3 regions of the Bacillus sp. MN7755 genome follow, and region 2 is predicted to be linked to each of the others. Evidence: riboswitches for the same ligand, from Rfam matches in the RefSeq annotation. Region 2 holds a riboswitch; each other region holds the start of a gene.
The links. Region 2 has a riboswitch for lysine ahead of ACYVEC_RS28170 (amino acid permease). Riboswitches for the same ligand answer to the same signal wherever they lie in the genome.
Positions count from the first base shown of each region.

Region 1: linked by a shared signal. The riboswitch ahead of ACYVEC_RS27395 (aspartate kinase) and the one ahead of ACYVEC_RS28170 (amino acid permease) in region 2 are both predicted to bind lysine.
Region 3: linked by a shared signal. The riboswitch ahead of ACYVEC_RS22390 (amino acid permease) and the one ahead of ACYVEC_RS28170 (amino acid permease) in region 2 are both predicted to bind lysine.

Region 1 is NZ_BTRL01000028.1:115,203-118,494, reverse strand. It holds gene ACYVEC_RS27400 (VOC family protein) at 1-147, opposite strand, end outside; gene ACYVEC_RS27395 (aspartate kinase) at 500-1,729, opposite strand; lysine riboswitch at 1,930-2,116, opposite strand; gene ACYVEC_RS27390 (DoxX-like family protein) at 2,308-3,216, shown strand; gene ACYVEC_RS27385 (DUF4166 domain-containing protein) at 3,220-3,292, shown strand, end outside.
Region 2 is NZ_BTRL01000029.1:154,358-157,649, reverse strand. It holds gene ACYVEC_RS28175 (iron-sulfur cluster biosynthesis family protein) at 1-104, opposite strand, end outside; gene ACYVEC_RS28170 (amino acid permease) at 223-1,689, opposite strand; lysine riboswitch at 1,802-1,993, opposite strand; gene ACYVEC_RS28165 (GNAT family N-acetyltransferase) at 2,378-2,827, shown strand; gene ACYVEC_RS28160 (sulfite exporter TauE/SafE family protein) at 2,867-3,292, opposite strand, start outside.
Region 3 is NZ_BTRL01000019.1:106,396-109,687, reverse strand. It holds gene ACYVEC_RS22400 (DUF3626 domain-containing protein) at 1-14, opposite strand, end outside; gene racE (glutamate racemase) at 115-945, opposite strand; lysine riboswitch at 1,146-1,333, shown strand; gene ACYVEC_RS22390 (amino acid permease) at 1,480-2,904, shown strand; gene ACYVEC_RS22385 (ABC transporter permease) at 2,965-3,292, shown strand, end outside.

The sequences.
Region 1 (3,292 bases), on a different contig from region 2:
TCCTGTTACACGACCAGCCCATTCACCTTCGACAGTTGCTCTACCTTCGAGTTTCAAACCAATCTCCTCGAAGAAAGAGATGGCGTTATCAAGAGATTCTACAACGATGCTGATATTATCCATTCTGAGTAATTTGTTGTTTGTCATTGTCTTTATCTCCTTATATGTAAAAGTGTATTATCTAACCATCTACATAATTATACTATTAAAAAGTTATAAACTCCTTCCGAACAAAAAACAGCTTGTCACAGTATAGGGAAATGTGACAAGCTATTTTTAAGTGTGCTATATAGTATCTTGTTAACAAACAATACCGCGACTTCCCCGCAAAATATTTCTACTCTGTATGCCATTAAAGGGTCCGATTGTTGTATAGAATGAAGTGTATTATTTAAATGATAAATATATTTCTTATTACTCTATATAATGCAAACAGCTTTCTATTTATATAGGAAGGAAATAGATTCATATAATTTGTTTTAAGTTTTACGAGTGAAAATTAACTCATCTGCACTAAAGGCTCAATTTTCGTCATAAATGATTGGTGCAGCGCCTCGACACCTGTTACTAAGTGAAGGCGATCAATAACGACAGACACTTTAATTTCTGATGTACTTACCATTTTAATATGAATATCTTCTTCTTTTAAAGTAGTGAACATATTCGCAGCAACACCAGGATTAGAGACCATACCAGATCCTACAATTGATACTTTTGCTAAATGATTTTCATATTCTACTGATTCATAGTGAAGTGCCTCTTTGTTTTGTTCCAATACTGCTAAAGTCTCTCTTAAATCATTAGAGTGGATGGAGAAGGAGAGATGAACAGTTCCTTCATTTGTAATACTTTGAATGATGATATCTACATTAATATGTGCCGCTGCTAATGTAGAGAAAACAGTTGAAAGCGAGCCTTGTTCCAATCCTTTCACTGTGATACGTGTAATATTATCTTCAAATGCAATACCTTTAACGATTGATTGTTGTTCCATGTTACATTCTCCTTTTACAATTGTTCCATTTTCTTGTTCCATACTTGAGCGAACTTCTAAAATGACATTATGATTTTTAGCAAACTCAACAGCACGCGGGTGTAATACACCAGCACCGAGGTTTGCAAGTTCTAACATTTCGTCATAAGAAATTTCATCTAATTTATAAGCATCTTTTACAACTCGTGGATCCGTCGTATATACGCCGGTCACATCTGTGTAAATATCACATTTTTTTGCGTTCAGTGCAGCAGCTAATGCAACAGCAGTTGTATCAGAACCACCTCGTCCAAGCGTTGTAATTTCAAAATCTTCACTGACTCCTTGGAAACCAGCTACAATAACAATCGTGCCTTTAGTAAGATAAGACTGAATTCGATCCGTATTAATTTCAGTAATCCGTGCACTACTATGTACAGATTCTGTCGTAATACCAGCTTGCCATCCTGTTAATGAAATCGCGTTATAACCTTTTGCTTGTAATGCCATCGTTAATAATGAAATAGTCACTTGCTCTCCTGTTGATAGAAGCATATCCATTTCGCGTTTACTCGGATTTTCTGTAATAGCGTTAGCAAGTGCTACAAGTTCATCTGTACTTTTTCCCATTGCCGAAACGACAGTGACGATACTATGTCCTCGTTCATATTCTTCAATAATTAAATTTGCTACATGTTGAATGCGCTCAACGCTTCCGACAGAAGTGCCACCAAATTTTTGTACAATCGTTTCCATTACGAATTCCTTCTTTCATCCATTTTTAAGAATAGATTAGGACATATATAAATCCCAATATTCCTGTAGTTACCAGAGAAAAAACAAAAAACACCATCTCAAATAAGTGAGGATGGTGCTGTTACAGGAAAAGGGAAACAGAAAACGGAGCTAATAAAAAAACCGCCAAAAAAGGAATACCATAAAAATGATATCTCTTTTTTGTAGATAGCTCTTCATACGTACACGTCTGTACATATGACAGTTCTGTTTCTATTCGAAAACAGCCCCAATCGATATATGCAGAGAAATGTATCGATTTCGGCAATACTTCCTTTCATCTAATTTCCTAGACATCTCTGTGTCTCCATTAGAATACTCATAAGTATCGCAACCTCTATCTCACGTTTTAGGCGAGAGTGTTTGATTTATGAAGTTGTTGGTAACATTTGTTTTATAATAATTTAAATTTTTCGTGGAATCAAGTGTTTTATATATATTTTAAAAATTCTTTCTATTTACAAGAAAGTTTGTGAAAAATGTAGCAAAATAAATTTATTACATGTACATTAACATTATAGTGCATTGGAGGTGGAAGAATGCAGAGGAAAAAGCCTATTTATGTTTCGGCAGAAATGAACACAACGATGGAGAAATTATGGGAATACACGCAAGATCCGGATTTACATACTGAGTGGGATGCTCGCTTTACTGAAATTTCATATTTAGAGAAAGTAGATGGAGAACCGCAGAAGTTTTTATATAAAACAAAAATCGGATTTGGACTTGAAATAGCTGGGGAAGGGGAATCGATAGGTGAAATAAGAAAAGAAACAGGTGAAAGAATTTCTTCTTTAAAATTTTGGACAGACAATCAATTATCACTTATACAAATTGGGCGTGGTTATTGGAAGTATACACCGCTTAAAAAATACATTCATTTTGAGACGCAATATGATTATGATACAAGGTATGGTCGTCTAGGCAATGTAATAGATTTCTATATTTTTCGGCCGTTATTAGGTTGGGCAACTGCTTGGAGTTTTGATGCTTTAAAATTATGGTTAGAAAAAGGACTTCATCCTAGGTTGCTAATGAGAAGAACGATGACATATTGGATCGTATGTTTTTTATTTGCACTTGTATGGATGTATCAAGGAATAGTGCCGAAACTAGTGTTTACTCATTCAGAAGAAGTAAAAATGCTATCTGTGATGATTGGTTCAACTGCACATAGTATTTTTGTACTTAAAATAATTGGAATACTAGAAATTATTTTTGGTATCATATGGCTGTTACCATTTCCAAAACGAAAAGTATTTATAGTACATATTTTTATGTTAGTAGCCTTAACGATAGCGGCAGGCTTTACGAATATCGCAAGCTTTACAGAGCCGTTTAATCCAATTACATTAAACGTTCTACTAATGGGGTTATCGATTGTCGGTTATATAAATAGTTTTGATTTACCAAGTGCAAAAAATTGCAAGAGGAAGAGAAAGGGATAGTGTATGGCTAATATTTATGAAAGACTATTAGGAGATTCTTATAAAAAACTTCATCCAAAATTACAGAAACGCTATG
Region 2 (3,292 bases):
CTACAAGAGTTTGTCATTGTTCCTCTAATACGAATAATCTTTTTGTCTTCACGTTCTAGACTATGTATAGCTGCTTTTGCTTCATCAGTAATGCGAATGTTCATGGTATCCCAACCTTTATTTATATTTCCTTTATTATTGCAAAAACAAGAGCAATAGGGAAGTAAAGAGGTTTGTAACAAAAAACGAGCAAACAAATTTGTTTGCTCGTTTCGTTTCATTTTATTTTAGTTCACATTTATCAAGTGGAATGACTTTTGTTTTCTTCGTAAATTTATATCCTAACCATAGTACTAAGAAGAGTGGTAAACCGATGTAAGAAACGAGTACACCGTTCCAATCGATTGATTCGCCCATAAATGCGCCGTAGTTTTGACCTAAAATTACGATGACACAAAGTGCAAATGCAAAGATTGGACCGAACGGGAACCATTTTGCTCTATATGGTAAGTCTTTTAAATCTTTTCCTTGTGCGATATATGCTTTACGGAAGCGATAATGACTAATTGCAATGCCGACCCATGCGATAAAGCCAGACATTCCTGATGCGTTTAATAACCAAATGTATACAACACCGTCACCGAATAAAGAAGCAATGAAAGCGATACTACCGACAATTGACGTTACGATTAATGCGTTAACAGGTACACCGCGGCTATCTAATTTACCAAGAAACTTTGGTGCTTTCCCTTGGCGAGCTAAATCCCAAAGCATACGAGTTGATGCATACATACCAGAGTTACCAGCAGATAGTACTGCCGTTAAAATAACAGCGTTCATAACAGAAGCAGCAAAGGCAACGCCCGCTTTTTCAAAAATAAGTGTAAATGGACTTACTGTTACATCACTTGCGGCAAGGCTTTCAGTTGTATAAGGAATTAATAAACCGATAACGAGAATCGCAAGAATATAGAATAAAAGAATACGCCAAAAGATCGAACGAATTGCTTTCGGAATATTACGTTCTGGATCAGAAGTTTCACCAGCAGCTACCCCAAGTAATTCAGTTCCTTGGAATGAGAAACCAGCTGCCATAAATACACCGATAATTGCCATGATGCCGCCGTTAAATGGTGCATCTGCAACTGTGAAGTTTTTAAAGCCAACAGTTTCGCCGCCCATAATTCCGAAAATCATCATAAAGCCGACAATTAAAAAGATAATAATAGTAACCACTTTAATAAGTGCGAACCAATATTCAGATTCACCAAACCCTTTAACAGATAAGTAGTTTAAAAGGAAAATAATAGCTAAACATAATCCGCTCCAAATGAGGGAAGGGGTATCTGGGAACCAAAATTTCATAATTAATGTTACAGCCGCTAGTTCAGCAGCTATCGTAATTGCCCAGTTATACCAATAGTTCCATCCAAGTGCAAAGCCAAGTGATGGATCAACAAATTTTGTTGCATACGTACTAAAAGATCCAGTAACAGGCATGTAAGCTGCGAGTTCAGCTAAGCTTGTCATTAAAAAGTAAACCATAATTCCAATTGCGGCGTATGCAACTAATGCACCACCAGGTCCAGCTGTGTGGATCACACCACCACTGGCAAGAAATAGTCCGGTACCAATTGTACCACCGAGAGAAATCATCGTAAGGTGCCGTGATTTTAAACTACGTTTTAATTCACCTTTTCCATTTGTAGTTTCTGTTTTAGAGGTAGTTTGATTCGTTGCGCTATTCATGTTCAACACTCCTTTTCTTGTAAGATAGGAAGGAGCGGGGGAGAAAAATACAAAAAACCGCCAAAGGAATTTGGCGGAACGTTTCACAAATAACCACCCCATCATACCCTTCCGTTAAGATAGCACCCCACGTTTACACGGTAATTTGTAAACGTGACAGTTCTGTTCCTTTCGGAGACAGCCCCAGCTCATATTTCCAGAGAAGAAATATAAACTTCGGCAACTTTTCCTTTCAAACGGAGTCGGTGACATTCTCTATGTCTCGTCCGTTTTACTCTTAAAAGTCGCAACCTCTACCTCATCGGATTGATGAGGATTTATATATTGCTAAGATTTTTAATATATGGCAATTGTAATGAGTTTCTGAATATATTGCAAGATATTTTGTTAGGAAAAGTCAAAAAATATCGGTTATTGTATAGGAAACGCTTGCAAAACTCCACCCGAACCTACTATTATGTAGCAATAAGCAAAGAAAAAATTGTTATACAAATGTTTCGCAAAAAATATTGAAAAACCCTTTAAAATTAAAAGAAAATTCAGAAAATATAATTCGACATAACTATCAAAAGAGGATTATTCCTTAAATTCGTTTCAAAGAATAAGTATAAATCTGATAAATAGAATGAATATTCTTTTTATTTCTGATAAAATTGAGGTATTGTTTAATTGAAAAGGGGAAATCAATATGAAATTAGAAACAGAAAGGCTCTATATAGTGCCGTGTACAGAAGAGAGTATTCACGTTGCTAATGAGCAAGGATATAATAGTGGTCCACATATTGTAGGGCATGTAGAAAATATAAAACAAAATAAGACTTTATTACCTTGGGGGGCGTGGTATGTCATTCGCAAGGAAGATGACATCGTTTTAGGTGATATAGGGTTTAAAGGGAAACCAAATGAGGAGCATACAGTAGAAATTGGTTACGGTTTTATTGAGAAATATTGGAATAAAGGGTATGCGACAGAAGCTGTAAGAGAACTAATAAATTGGACTTTTCAAACAGGAGAAGTAGAAACAATTATTGCGGAGACACTTCTTGAAAATGAAAGATCGATTCGTGTATTAGAGAAATTACATATGAAAAGAATTGGCACTACAGAAACAATGATTAATTGGAGAATGGAAAAATGAAAAATACCGCTCGAAGTATATCGGGCGGTATTTTTATCATTATGGAAGCATTTGTTTTTGATCATTCGGATATTTGGCTGTCGATGCGTTAGAACGATTGGAATGATTGCGAACAGCAATGAAAATAGAAATAATAACGACAAGGCCAACTGCCACGTAAGAAAGTGAAATAATAGTCGGATCCACTTTAAATGTAGTGAGCAGTGTACGAATGTTTGTAAAGATAATAAGGCCACCAACTAATACGCCAAGTAAATGTGCTGGAACGATGCGTACTAACCATGCAGCAATTGGAGCTGCGACAATACCGCCAAGCATTAACGCAAATACCCAAACCCAGCTTACTTGTTCCCAGCCAAGTGAGATGAAGAAGCCAATTGTTGCAGCAAGTGAAACAGGAAATTCACTCGTATCTACAGATCCGATAACTTTTCTAGCCTCATTTCCTCTTGCTAAAAGTACAGG
Region 3 (3,292 bases), on a different contig from region 2:
CTTGATAAATCCATGATCAAACCTCTCCTTTAATTGAAATGACCTTAATCCTTTCAATTAAAGGTGCATTTTTTCCTTCTTATACAAATTGAACAAAAAGCACTTTAACAAATCCTAGTTATAGATACGAGCCTTTTTTATAGGTAAATTCACACATTCTACAGAAATTTGATACCCTAGCCATCGCTCAGCAATATGTTCAAATGATAAGGCAGAGCCTGTTGTAAAAAAGCGATGCTTCGGATTCAGGTTATCAGACAGGATTCCTTTGTGCTGTAAAATTGTGCTTAACTCTATCGCTGTTTCTTCTGCGGAACTAATAATCGTTACATCTTCTCCTAGTTCCTTTTTTATATAGGACTCTAAAAGTGGATAATGCGTACATCCAAGAATTAACGTATCTATATCTTCTTTCGTTAATGGCAGTAAAGCTTGTTTCACTTGCTGCGTTACATATGCAATATCTTCTAATTGATTTTCTACAACTGTAGCTAAAGTCGGGCACGCGTGACTATGTACTTCCAAATATGTATCAAGCTCGTGCAATGCTTTTTCGTACATATTAGACTGTATCGTACCTACAGTTCCAATTACTCCGATTTTCCCTTTCTTTGTCACTTTAATTGCCGCTCTTGCTCCCGGATGTATAACGCCAATAACCGGAATGGACAGTGCTTCTTGTAGCGCAGTCAATGCAGCAGCTGCTGCAGTATTACATGCTACCACTAGAGCTTTTAACGGAAATTGTTTGAGGAACTCAACCATTTCAAATACGAAAGATTGTACCTCTTCTACACTTCTTGGCCCATACGGACAACGCTCATTATCACCAAGATAATAAATGCTCTCTTTAGGCAATTGTCTTATAATTTCGCTCGCAACTGTTAATCCCCCAACTCCCGAATCTAACACACCTATCACTGAATGTTTATGACATACAGACATATACTTCATCCCCTTTTCAATCTTCTAGCGTCAATAACATTTATTATATTATGAAAATTCAATATTACATAATAATCCCTCTCCCTTTTAATCACAAACTCTTCTCTATAATCTGATTATTACTATATCCATTGACGTATAAAAATTCATTTGTTACTCTTAAAGACGTTAATTTAATATTTAAATCCTCATTCGTATCTCGGTGAGGTAGAGGTTGCAATCATTAAGAGTATCATTTCAGGAGATGTAGTGGCATTGATGAAGGAATGAGAAAGGAATGATTGCCGAAGTAAGCCCGTGTCCACCATGCACGCTTGCTGGGTCTGCATTTAATAAGTGCAGAACTGTCACAAACGAAACGTTTCGTTTGTGGAGAGCTATCGAGAGGTATGTCGTGGGTTTCTTATAAGATAGAAAGCATGTAGCGGCAGATTACGTGCTTTTTTTGTTTTGTTTGGGACTTCTCTTCTCTACTAAGAAGACATACATATCTCCTCGCTTGACTTGGTTATACTAACTTTGGAGGTATTTTCTATGCAACAAAAAAAATGGGGCTTTTGGGTACTAACAGCTTTCGTTGTCGGTAACATGGTTGGCGCTGGGATTTTCATGGTGCCAAGTACGTTGGCACAAACAGCAAGCCCTCTCGGTGTCACTTTAGCTTGGTTAACAACAGGGTTTGGTGTTTTAATGCTAGCTCTTGTTTTCGGTAATTTAGCAATTCGTCGTCCTGATTTAACGACAGGACCACAAAGTCATGCATATGCTTTATTCTCAACACCAAAAAAGAAAAAAATGGCTGGTTTCAGTATGGTATGGGGATATTGGGTTGCAAACTGGGCAAGTAATGTTGCCATCATTACATCTTTCGCGGGATACTTATCACTCTTCTTCCCAATTATGAAAGATACACGACTACTATTTTCAATCGGTTCTTTTAACATAGAAGTCGGAAAACTAATTACATTTACGATTTGTTCCATCTTACTTTGGGGAACTCATATTATATTAACAAACGGTGTAAGTGGAGCTGGAAAACTAAACTTCTTAGCAACAACAACGAAAGTAACTGGATTCCTTTTATTCATCGTCGTTACGTTATTTGCATTCGAAGCTTCTAAGTTTGGACAATGGTACACACCGATGATCGATAAATCAGGTGTATCACACGGTCTTCTTTCACAAGTAAACTTAGCTGCTCTTACAACGCTTTGGGCATTTATTGGAATTGAATCAGCGGTTCTTTTATCAAACCGTGCTGTTTCTCCAAAAACGGTAAAACGCGCAACAGTTGCTGGATTACTTATTACAGTTGCGATTTACTTAGGAATTACAATTTTAACAATGGGTGTACTTCACGTTGATAAATTACAAGCTTCAGAACGTCCATTAGCAGATGCATTAAACGCTGCAATGGGTCATGGCGGCGGGAAACTGATGGCATTACTTGCTCTTACTTCCCTATTCGGTTCGATCTTAGGCTGGATTTTATTAAGCTCAGAAGTACCTTATCAAGCAGCAAAAGAAGGTTTCTTCCCTTCCTTCTTCACAAAAACAAACAAAAAAGGAAGTCCAATTTACTCATTACGACTAACAAACATTATGTCGCAAGTATTCTTATTCTCAACATTATCAGGAACAATTGCAGAGGCTTATACATTCGTTATTACCGTATCAACACTGGCCTACCTCATTCCATATCTCGTTTCACCAATCTTCCAGTTAAAACTAGTCGCTACTGGTGAAACATATAAAAATGAAATGCGGGCAAGAATTACAGATGGCATAGTCGCAGTGATTGCACTTTGCTACGCACTATGGGTTATTAAAACGGGTGCATCGGATATTAAAACGTTCCTTCTCGGAATTGGTTTATTCGTAATTGGCTTTGCCTTCTATCCACTAATGAATCGTGACCAGAAAAAAAATAACGAAAAGAAAAACGGGCAAGTTGCATAACGCAATTTGCTCGTTTTTTCTTTTGTAAAACATATATAATAGAACAAAGAGGTGAAAAACATGTCAATTGAATCACTATGGAGCAGCCGCTTCCAACAACATATTCAAAATATCATTACATACTTTGCACGTATGATTAACGGTTTACTATATAGCTTTATCTTTATTTCATGCGTTGGTGCATATTACTATGCTCAGTTTCTAAAAACATCTCCTTCTAAAGGAATATCTTTACTACTCATAACGCTCGTACTTACATTCATTATAACGAGATGCCCGATCCGTACATTTATCCAAAAGCCTGATGCTGTCTATTTACTAGCACTAGAAGAGAAATTAACATCTTATTTTAAAAAATCTCTTCTATATAATTACATCATTCAGCTTT